Regions from separate parts of the Pantoea sp. Lu_F5_004 genome, predicted to be linked through region 2. Evidence: predicted binding sites of a transcription regulator. Region 2 holds the regulator's gene; each other region holds the start of a gene.
The links. Region 2 encodes LexA, which represses DNA repair genes until DNA is damaged. Its sites were predicted from a motif close to TNCTGTATGTACATACAGNA; they were not measured.
Positions count from the first base shown of each region.

Region 1: a site for LexA is predicted at 1,354-1,373, ahead of uvrB (excinuclease ABC subunit UvrB). Genes of this name have one in related genera too.
Region 3: a site for LexA is predicted at 950-969, ahead of ACR8BN_RS10855 (metal-dependent hydrolase). Genes of this name have one in related genera too.
Region 4: a site for LexA is predicted at 1,109-1,128, ahead of umuD (translesion error-prone DNA polymerase V autoproteolytic subunit). Genes of this name have one in related genera too.

Region 1 covers NZ_CP194946.1:2,865,662-2,867,862, reverse strand. The annotation lists gene ACR8BN_RS13300 (ABC transporter ATP-binding protein) at 1-556, opposite strand, end outside; gene uvrB (excinuclease ABC subunit UvrB) at 1,450-2,201, shown strand, end outside.
Region 2 covers NZ_CP194946.1:3,846,695-3,848,895, forward strand. The annotation lists gene dinF (MATE family efflux transporter DinF) at 1-706, opposite strand, end outside; gene lexA (transcriptional repressor LexA) at 807-1,421, opposite strand; gene ACR8BN_RS17865 (diacylglycerol kinase) at 1,527-1,895, opposite strand; gene plsB (glycerol-3-phosphate 1-O-acyltransferase PlsB) at 2,024-2,201, shown strand, end outside.
Region 3 covers NZ_CP194946.1:2,336,493-2,338,693, reverse strand. The annotation lists gene ACR8BN_RS10860 (L-cystine transporter) at 1-185, opposite strand, end outside; gene ACR8BN_RS10855 (metal-dependent hydrolase) at 337-927, opposite strand; gene kduD (2-dehydro-3-deoxy-D-gluconate 5-dehydrogenase KduD) at 1,068-1,829, opposite strand; gene kduI (5-dehydro-4-deoxy-D-glucuronate isomerase) at 1,846-2,201, opposite strand, start outside.
Region 4 covers NZ_CP194946.1:2,251,171-2,253,371, reverse strand. The annotation lists gene ACR8BN_RS10415 (hypothetical protein) at 228-452, shown strand; gene ACR8BN_RS10410 (hypothetical protein) at 562-813, opposite strand; gene umuD (translesion error-prone DNA polymerase V autoproteolytic subunit) at 1,150-1,569, shown strand; gene umuC (translesion error-prone DNA polymerase V subunit UmuC) at 1,572-2,201, shown strand, end outside.

The DNA of each region.
Region 1 (2,201 bases), 980 kb from region 2:
GCCGACGGATCAGATTGCCCATCTCCTCTTCCAGCCACGGCGACATCCCGTCGGTCGGCTCATCCAGAATCAGCAGTTTGGGCTGCAGCACCAGCGCGCGCGCCAGGGCCAGCTGTTGCTGCTGATCGATCGGCAGATCGCCGCTGCGCTGCTGGCGCAGAGAGTAGAGCGCCGGGAAGAGGTCGAACACCATTTCGGGAATGGCGCGATGGCGGTCGCGCTGGCTGGCACCCGCCAGCAGGGCAATCAGCAGATTATCTTCCACGCTCATCTGAGTAAAAATATGGCGGCCCTGCGGCACATAGCCAATCCCCATCTGCGCCCGTTGTTCAGCCGGTTGCAGCAGCAGATCTTCCGGCGGCGAGCCATCCTCTTTCCAGGAGATGGAGCCGCTGTTAATCGGCAATCTGCCCATGATGCAGTTCACCAGCGTGGTTTTACCCATGCCAGGACGGCCCAGAATGCCGGTGCAGGTGCCAGGCGACAGATCCAGGTCCACATCCCACAGAATATGGTTTTGACCGTAAAATTGATTTACCGAACGTAAACTCAGCATCTGACACTCTCCTTCCCGATCATTAGCCTGATTGCTTCCGCGCTCTGTCGTCTGGCAAACAAGTCATCAGCAACGGCAGCCTCGCCATTGCAGCACAGTGCGCATTCAGCGCGGTAACGCTACTGACTCCTGCAATTCCCAGGCCAGATCTAAAAACGGCCCTGTTTCCTGCCGGAGCGCCTCGTGTCAGGGAAGAAAGGTGAGAAAAACTTATCAATTCCCCACGGTGATCACGCGCCTGCACTTTTGCAGTGCCTCGGGGCGCTGTTTCTGGTGCAGACGTACTCTGACGTGGCAGCAAGTCCGATTAAGAATCTTAGTATGAGGCGTGAAAATTTGCGTACGGCACCCGGTGACAGATTAAAATTGCAGAATAATCCGGCAGCAGGCGACGCGAAATTTAACGCAAAAAAAATTATTTTCACGGTAGTGAGAAGGCAGGGAAAAATTATACACAGCTGATGGCGTCGGGGCTGCCATCACTTATCCACCATTCCTGTGGATAACCTTGTGCATTAGGTAATGAAAACCAGTTGGAAGCGAGGAAATACGCGGCCTGGTAACATAATGACGAGAATCTGGCCTCATAGCCTTATTTCAATAAAATCAGTTTGTTATCAAAAAACAAGCCTGAGAATTATCTGTCAGGTAACGGTACTGTAATTTTGTGACACTCTATTGACAAATGTTAAATCAGATCTCTGCCTGGGGATAACATTGCGCAACAAGCTGAGCGATAACGCTGCCAGCCTGCAGGGACAGCAGGTGCCATCCTGCTGGCGTTAACATTGCACCAATACTGTTTTTATATCCAGTATTATTTTCTGGCAAAATCACCATAGCAGAGTAAAATGAGTGCCTGCCCGCCGACTTCTCCAGCAGGAACTGCATTCATGAGCAAAGCCTTTAAATTGAACTCCGCCTTTAAACCTTCGGGCGACCAGCCTGAGGCGATACGTCGCCTGGAAGAGGGGCTGGAGGATGGACTGGCCCATCAGACCTTATTAGGCGTAACCGGCTCTGGTAAAACGTTTACCGTCGCCAACGTGATTGCCGACCTCAACCGTCCGACCATGGTGCTGGCGCCCAACAAGACGCTGGCCGCCCAGCTCTATGGCGAGATGAAAGAGTTTTTCCCGGATAACGCCGTCGAGTTTTTCGTCTCATACTACGACTATTACCAGCCAGAAGCCTATGTGCCGAGCTCCGACACCTTTATCGAAAAGGATGCGTCGGTGAACGAACATATCGAACAGATGCGTCTGTCGGCCACCAAGGCGCTGCTGGAACGGCGCGATGTCATTGTGGTGGCGTCGGTTTCGGCTATCTACGGTCTGGGCGATCCCGATCTCTATCTGAAAATGATGCTCCACCTGACCCGCGGCATGATTATCGATCAGCGCAGTATTCTGCGCCGTCTGTCAGAGCTGCAGTACACCCGCAACGACCAGGCGTTCCAGCGCGGTACCTTCCGGGTGCGCGGCGAAGTGATCGATATCTTCCCGGCGGAGTCGGACGACATTGCGCTGCGCGTCGAGCTGTTTGACGAAGAGGTTGAGCGTCTGTCGCTGTTTGACCCGCTGACCGGCCAGATCGATTCGGTCGTGCCGCGCTTTACCATCTACCCCAAGACGCACTACGTGAC
Region 2 (2,201 bases):
GCAGCAGCCGGCCGCTGTCACCGCGCCAGCTCTGCTTCAGCAGGCTAAGCGTAATTCCGCGCAGTTTTAGCACCCGCCAGACCATGATGCTGCCGACACCCAGCGTGATGTACTCTGCCAGCGCCGTGGCGGTGGCCGCCCCCGCGACACCCCAGTGCAGCCCCATCACCAGCCAGAGATCGAGCACGATGTTAACCAGGTTCCCCACGACCAGCAGGATCACCGGCGCGCGTGCATACTGCACGCCCAGCAGCCAGCCCAGAATGACCAGGTTTGCCAGCGTGGCAGGCGCACTGAGCCAGCGAATCTGAATAAACAGTGCCGCCTGTTCGAGTACATCGGGATTGCCGCCAACCAGATGGGTCGACAGCTGAATAATCGGATAACGCAAAGCGATGAACAGTACGCCCGCCAGCAGCGCGATAATCAGCGGTTGCGTCAGCGCGCGCGCCAGAGCGGTTTTATCGCCCGCGCCAAACGCCTGTGCCGTAAGGCCAGTAGTACTCATTCGAAGGAAAAGCAGCAGCATAAAAAGGAAGCTGGTCACTGTCGTCCCGACCGCAACCCCGCCAAGATAGACAGGGCTGTCGAGATGACCAATTACTGCAGTATCGACCACTCCCAGTAAGGGAACGGTGATGTTTGAAAGGATCATCGGCAGCGCAAGCCGCCAGAGATTTTTATCGGTTGCCGTAATAAAGCGCATTCGCCGTTCCGTGCTCAGTGTCGCTGCGCAAAAGAGGCAGCGACAAAATTAGGGCAGACAGAATAGCATCAGAGAAGACGAATGCACGCTGGCAGAAGAATCAGAGCCACTCGCCGTTGCGCACCACGCCAACTGCCAGACCTTCAATGGTCAGTGACTGCGCACGGGTATCGACAACAATCGGGTCAAAATCGCTGTTTTCAGGCAGCAGATGCACGATAGCACCCTGCTTTTTCCAGCGCTTAACGGTGACTTCATCATCAATGCGGGCAACCACAACCTGGCCGTTACGCACATCCTGGGTTTTATGCACCGCGAGCAGGTCGCCATCCATAATCCCGATATCTTTCATCGACATTCCGCTGACGCGCAGCAGGAAGTCAGCAGACGGCTTAAACAGGCCCGGATCGACCTTATAGTGGGTTTCGATATGTTCCTGCGCCATGATCGGCTCACCGGCAGCAACCCGCCCAATCAGCGGTAGCCCTTCTGAGGCTTCTACTTCCATTAACAGTCGAATGCCGCGCGATGCACCGGAAACGATCTCGATGACGCCTTTGCGCGCCAGCGCTTTCAGATGCTCTTCTGCCGCATTCGGCGAACGGAAGCCCAGCTGCGCGGCGATCTCGGCACGCGTAGGCGGCATGCCCGTTGAAGAAATATGGTCGCGAATCAGGTCATAGACCTGCTGCTGCCTGCTGGTTAATGCTTTCATCCCGCCCCCTGGTTGTTTATACAGTCGCTGTGAGTATATACAGGTATTGGTGAAATGGAAACCGATTGTCAGGGAAAACGCGCCCTCAGACGCGTTATGGAAGGCTTATCGCAAATGTGTCCAGAGCAGCGCGATCCAGACGAAGAGTGCCAGTAAGATGCTGATCAACACCGCCGCCGAACCCATGTCTTTTGCCCGGCCCGCCAGCGGATGATGCTCCTGACCAATACGGTCGACCACCGCTTCAATGGCGCTATTGAGGATTTCAACAATGACCACCAGCACCACCGTCCCAATCATGAGGATGCGGGCGACCACATCGACATCCAGCCAGCACGCGATAACAATAGCGGCCAGCGCAGCCAGCGCTTCCTGCCGAAACGCAGCTTCATGTTGCCAGGCGGCACGCAGTCCCTGCCATGAGTAACCTGCAGCTTTTACTATTCTGATAAGTCCGGTGGCATTATTTGCCATGATGTGGGAACCCTTTCATCGGATTGACGTCAATGTCTGGGCTGCGTGCAATTGGCACCACCACAGATCTTCGCTGCGCTTTCTGGTATGCTTGCGGCGCTTTGCTAACAAGAGGCTTCATGTTGTCTATGTCAGGTTGGCGTAAACTCTATTACAAACTGCTTAATTTACCACTGTCGTTTTTGGTAAAAAGTAAGGCCATTCCGGCCGATCCCGTGTCTGAACATGGTCTGGATCCGACCCGACCTATTATGTATGTTTTGCCTTACGATTCGAAGGCCGACTTACTGACTTTACGCGCACAGT
Region 3 (2,201 bases), 1.5 Mb from region 2:
ATTGACTCTTTGACCACTGCGCTGTTTTCGCCGTAGATCAACTGCAAAACCAGGCCGAACAGCACGCCGATCACCAGACCGGTCAGCACTTTTTTCGACAGGCTCCAGTTCTGACGGCTGAAGCGAGAGAGCAATACCAGCAGCACCACAAAGGCTACGATATTAAGCGTAAGAGGAAGGTCCATACTGAAACTCCAGAGTAATGCGGCCTTTCGCTCTGGAAAGGCCGCATAATGTTAATCACGAATTAAGACAGCAGGAATGGTAACAGCAGGCGAAGAGGGTGCCTTATATCCAAATGGCATGGTTTATAACTTTAAGGTGTTTTGTGCTGATTTATTGCGCAGTATGACTGGAAATCAACCGTCCGACGCCATTTTGTAGCGTATCGAACAGCTGTGACGGCCAGCCGTTTGCACCAAAAGATGGCATGCCTACCGGAAACCAGAGCGCATAACCCACCAGTCCCAGACACAATGCCCGCTCAAGCTGGTTGCCTTTCTGGCTGCGCAGAATCGGCAGCCGGAAGCGCCAGCGGCAGGGCCACAGCAGCGGAACCCCGGCAGGCGTCAGCATATCGGCCACAATATGGCTAAGGTAGCCCAGCGTCAGACCCTGCAGGACATCAGTGGGTATCGGCGACGACCGGGGCAGGTTTATCTGAAAAAGCCACAAACCAGCGGCTATCGCCAGCAAACTGTGGGTAAAGCCGCGATGGCCGAACGCGCGCGCAATAGGATGAGAGAGCCAGCGCAGTCGCTGTCCCAGCAGAGATTTAGGGTGATCGATATCGGGCAACAGACATGTCAGCAGGGCTGAGGGAACAAGATGCCACCAGTCGGCTTGCGCCAGCACCGGTGTCAGCTCAGCACGCTTCGCAAAGATAGCGCTGGCAATGGCAAAAATGATGTGGCCTTCGCCCGTCATGATAGAACCTGGTTGCAAAGAAAACTGTCGATGCATCCAGTATAGGGATTTATCCAGTAAATGAGAACATGTGACGCTGTAACGAAGCATGAATATTATTAACAAGGCGGACAGCGATGAAACACCGTCCGCCATTAAGATTAACGCGCCAGCCAGCCGCCATCCACTGCCAGGGTATAGCCATTCACGTAGTCAGATGCGGAAGAGGCCAGGAAGACCACCGGGCCCATCATGTCATCCGGCACGCCCCAGCGGCCTGCCGGAATACGCCCCAGAATCTCTTCACTGCGCGACTCATCATTACGAAGCTGTTCCGTATTGTTGGTGGCCATGTAACCGGGAGCGATGGCATTGACGTTAATGCCATGTTTTGCCCACTCGTTCGCCATCAGACGGGTCAGCCCCATCACGGCACTTTTCGACGCCGTATAAGAGGGCACCCGGATACCGCCCTGGAAGGAGAGCATGGAGGCGATATTGATGATCTTGCCGCCATTACCCTGCGCGATAAACTGACGGGCAACCTGCTGTGACAGGAAAAACAGGCTCTTGCTGTTAAGATTCATCACGTCATCCCAGTCCTGCTCACTGAAATTCAGTGCGTCTTCACGGCGGATAATGCCGGCATTGTTGACCAGAATGTCAATTTTACCGGCAGCGGCCAGCGCCTGTTCAACCACTGAGGCCACCACGCTGGTCTGCATCAGATCGGCCTGCACCGGCCAGAACCGGCGACCCAGCGCCTCCACTTTACTTTGGGTATCATCCGGGCCATCACGGTTAACGCCGACGATATCACAACCCGCCTGGGCCAGACCCAGCGCCATACCTTGCCCTAAACCGGTGTTACAGCCGGTCACCAGCGCGATTTTACCTTCCAGGTTAAACGTACTCAGTACCATGGTATTTCTCCTCTGCTCAGCGCAGTTCACTGATTTTGACGTGGTCCATGTCATCAAAGACCTGATTCTCACCCACCATGCCCCAGATAAAGGTGTAACGCTGGGTGCCGACACCGGCGTGAATTGACCAGCTGGGTGAGATCACCGCCTGCTCGTTGTGTACCAGCAGATGGCGGGTTTGCTGCGGTTGCCCCATCATGTGGAAGACGGCGCACTCTTCGCTCATATCGAAGTAGAAATAGACTTCCATGCGGCGTTCATGGGTGTGGCAGGGCATGGTGTTCCACAGGCTGCCTTCATCCAGTTTGGTTAAGCCCATGGTGAGCTGACAGGTGGGCAATACATCCGGCACGATAAATTTGTTAATGGTGC
Region 4 (2,201 bases), 1.6 Mb from region 2:
TTCAGACCAGCAGGCTGGAAATTATGCTGACGACACATCAACACGTTAAAACCGCTTTTTTCCGCAGATTTCAGCCAAAGTTGTACAGGTTTCAACGCTGGAAAAGTGGCGGGTGCGATTGTGCTGCTGCAATCCTGGCCGTCTGACAGGCCATGCCGCATAATTCACTTCCCACGCCTGATGCAGAAGGCTAAGGTTGACCCCTTATTTATCACAAGGAAATGATCATGGTTCACGACTATTTCGCAATTCCGCCTGCGGGCATGACTCAGGAACAACATAAACGTTCGGTCGCTGTGGCTGCTGCTCTGTCAGTGGCAAAAGAGTCCGTCAGCGCCTCCACCTCGGCAACCGGCTCAAAAACCGCCTGGGATCTGCAGGCCGTGGCGAATGAAGTTGCTAATCTGGCCGACGCGATTCAGGATGCGCTGGAGAGTGACAGCGAGGTGTAAATACTAACCGGTATCGTCTGAGGCTGCTGCGGAGGCGGTGCAGGGGAGGACGGTGGCAGCGTTCAGGAGCCGATAAAGTCCGGCAATCGGACGCTGCCGGAAAGTCCGCTTATTCCATTGCGGGTGGCTCATATTTAATATACTGACGCAGGGCATCATGGATAGCCTGGTTATTGCCCTCTTCCAGACCGCGTTCGGCATACTCTTTCGCCAGCGCCGCCAGTACATCGTCAAACTTCCCTTTGTAATTGAGATTATTCAGCGCAATTTGCTGACCGAGTATCGCTTTTAATACCGTAGTCTCAACCGTTAACTGCGCAACTGCCTCTTCCAGATGTTTGATTCGATCGTCGTCTGCCATAACCCCTCCATGCTTAAAAAAAGCAGAATAACCAGCCCGCCCGTAATATTCAAACCTCTCCGAATGCCAGAGAAGTGTTGTCAGATTTTCCTTAAGTAAAAATAATCAGCCGGTGAATTTATAAGATTCTTTACTGTAAGAAGAAATCGACGCTATTCCTGCGGTGCGGCGAAAGTAACCCGTTTCCGCTTACTCTGACGGCAATGCGAAAAAACGTTTAAAAAAAAGTGCATTACCATCAACCCTTTCGCTTAAAGATGTCCCATCTCACTTGATTAAAAGGGGGATTAGCTATTACTGTGTTTATATACAGTAATCTGAAAAAGGAGCGAAATTATGGAATTCATTAAACCTGCGGACATTCGTGCCGTTATGCCTTTACCGCTATATATCGAACGTGTGCCGTGCGGATTTCCATCCCCGGCGCAGGATTATGTCGAACAACGCATTGATCTCAATGCGCTGATGGTCCGGCACCCCAGCGCCACCTATTTTGTCCGGGTCAGCGGCGAGTCAATGATTGAGGCGGGCATCAATGATGGTGACATGCTGGTGGTCGACAGTTCACTCACCGCCTCACACGGCGATATTGTGGTCGCCGCGGTCGAAGGTGAATTCACCGTTAAACGTCTCCAGCTTCATCCCTGCCTGCAACTGATGCCGATGAATACCAAATTTAAACCGATCGCTATCCAGACCGAAGATGCGCTGGAAGTGTTTGGCGTTGTAACCTTTGTTATTAAAGCGACCCACTGACCATGTTCGCGCTGGTCGATGTGAACTGCTTTTACGCGTCGTGTGAAACCGTTTTCCGGCCTGACCTTAAAGGTAAACCGGTAGTAGTGCTGTCGAACAACGACGGCTGCGTGATTGCGCGCAGCGCCGAGGCAAAGAAAGCCGGCATCAAAATGGGCGCGCCCTATTTTAAAATGCGTGAAGAACTAACGCGTCACGCGGTGCAGGTTTTCAGCTCAAATTATGCGCTCTACGCCGACATGAGCCATCGGGTGATGACCATACTGGAAGAGATGGCGCCGTCGGTGGAGATCTACTCAATCGACGAGGCCTTTATGGATCTCACCGGCGTGCAGAACTGTATGGCGCTGGAGACCTTTGGCCATCAGGTCAGAGAACGAATAGGCAAAGAGACCCATCTGACCGTGGGCGTCGGCATTGCCCAGACTAAAACGCTGGCCAAGCTGGCGAATTTTGCGGCCAAAAAGTGGAGCAAAACCGGCGGCATTGTCGACCTGTCGAACCCTGAACGACAAAAAAAGCTGCTGGCGCTGATTGATGTGGCGGAAGTCTGGGGCGTGGGTCATCGGATCGGCAAACGGCTCAACGCTATGGGCGTTATGACGGCAAAAGATCTGGCCGATCAAAGCACC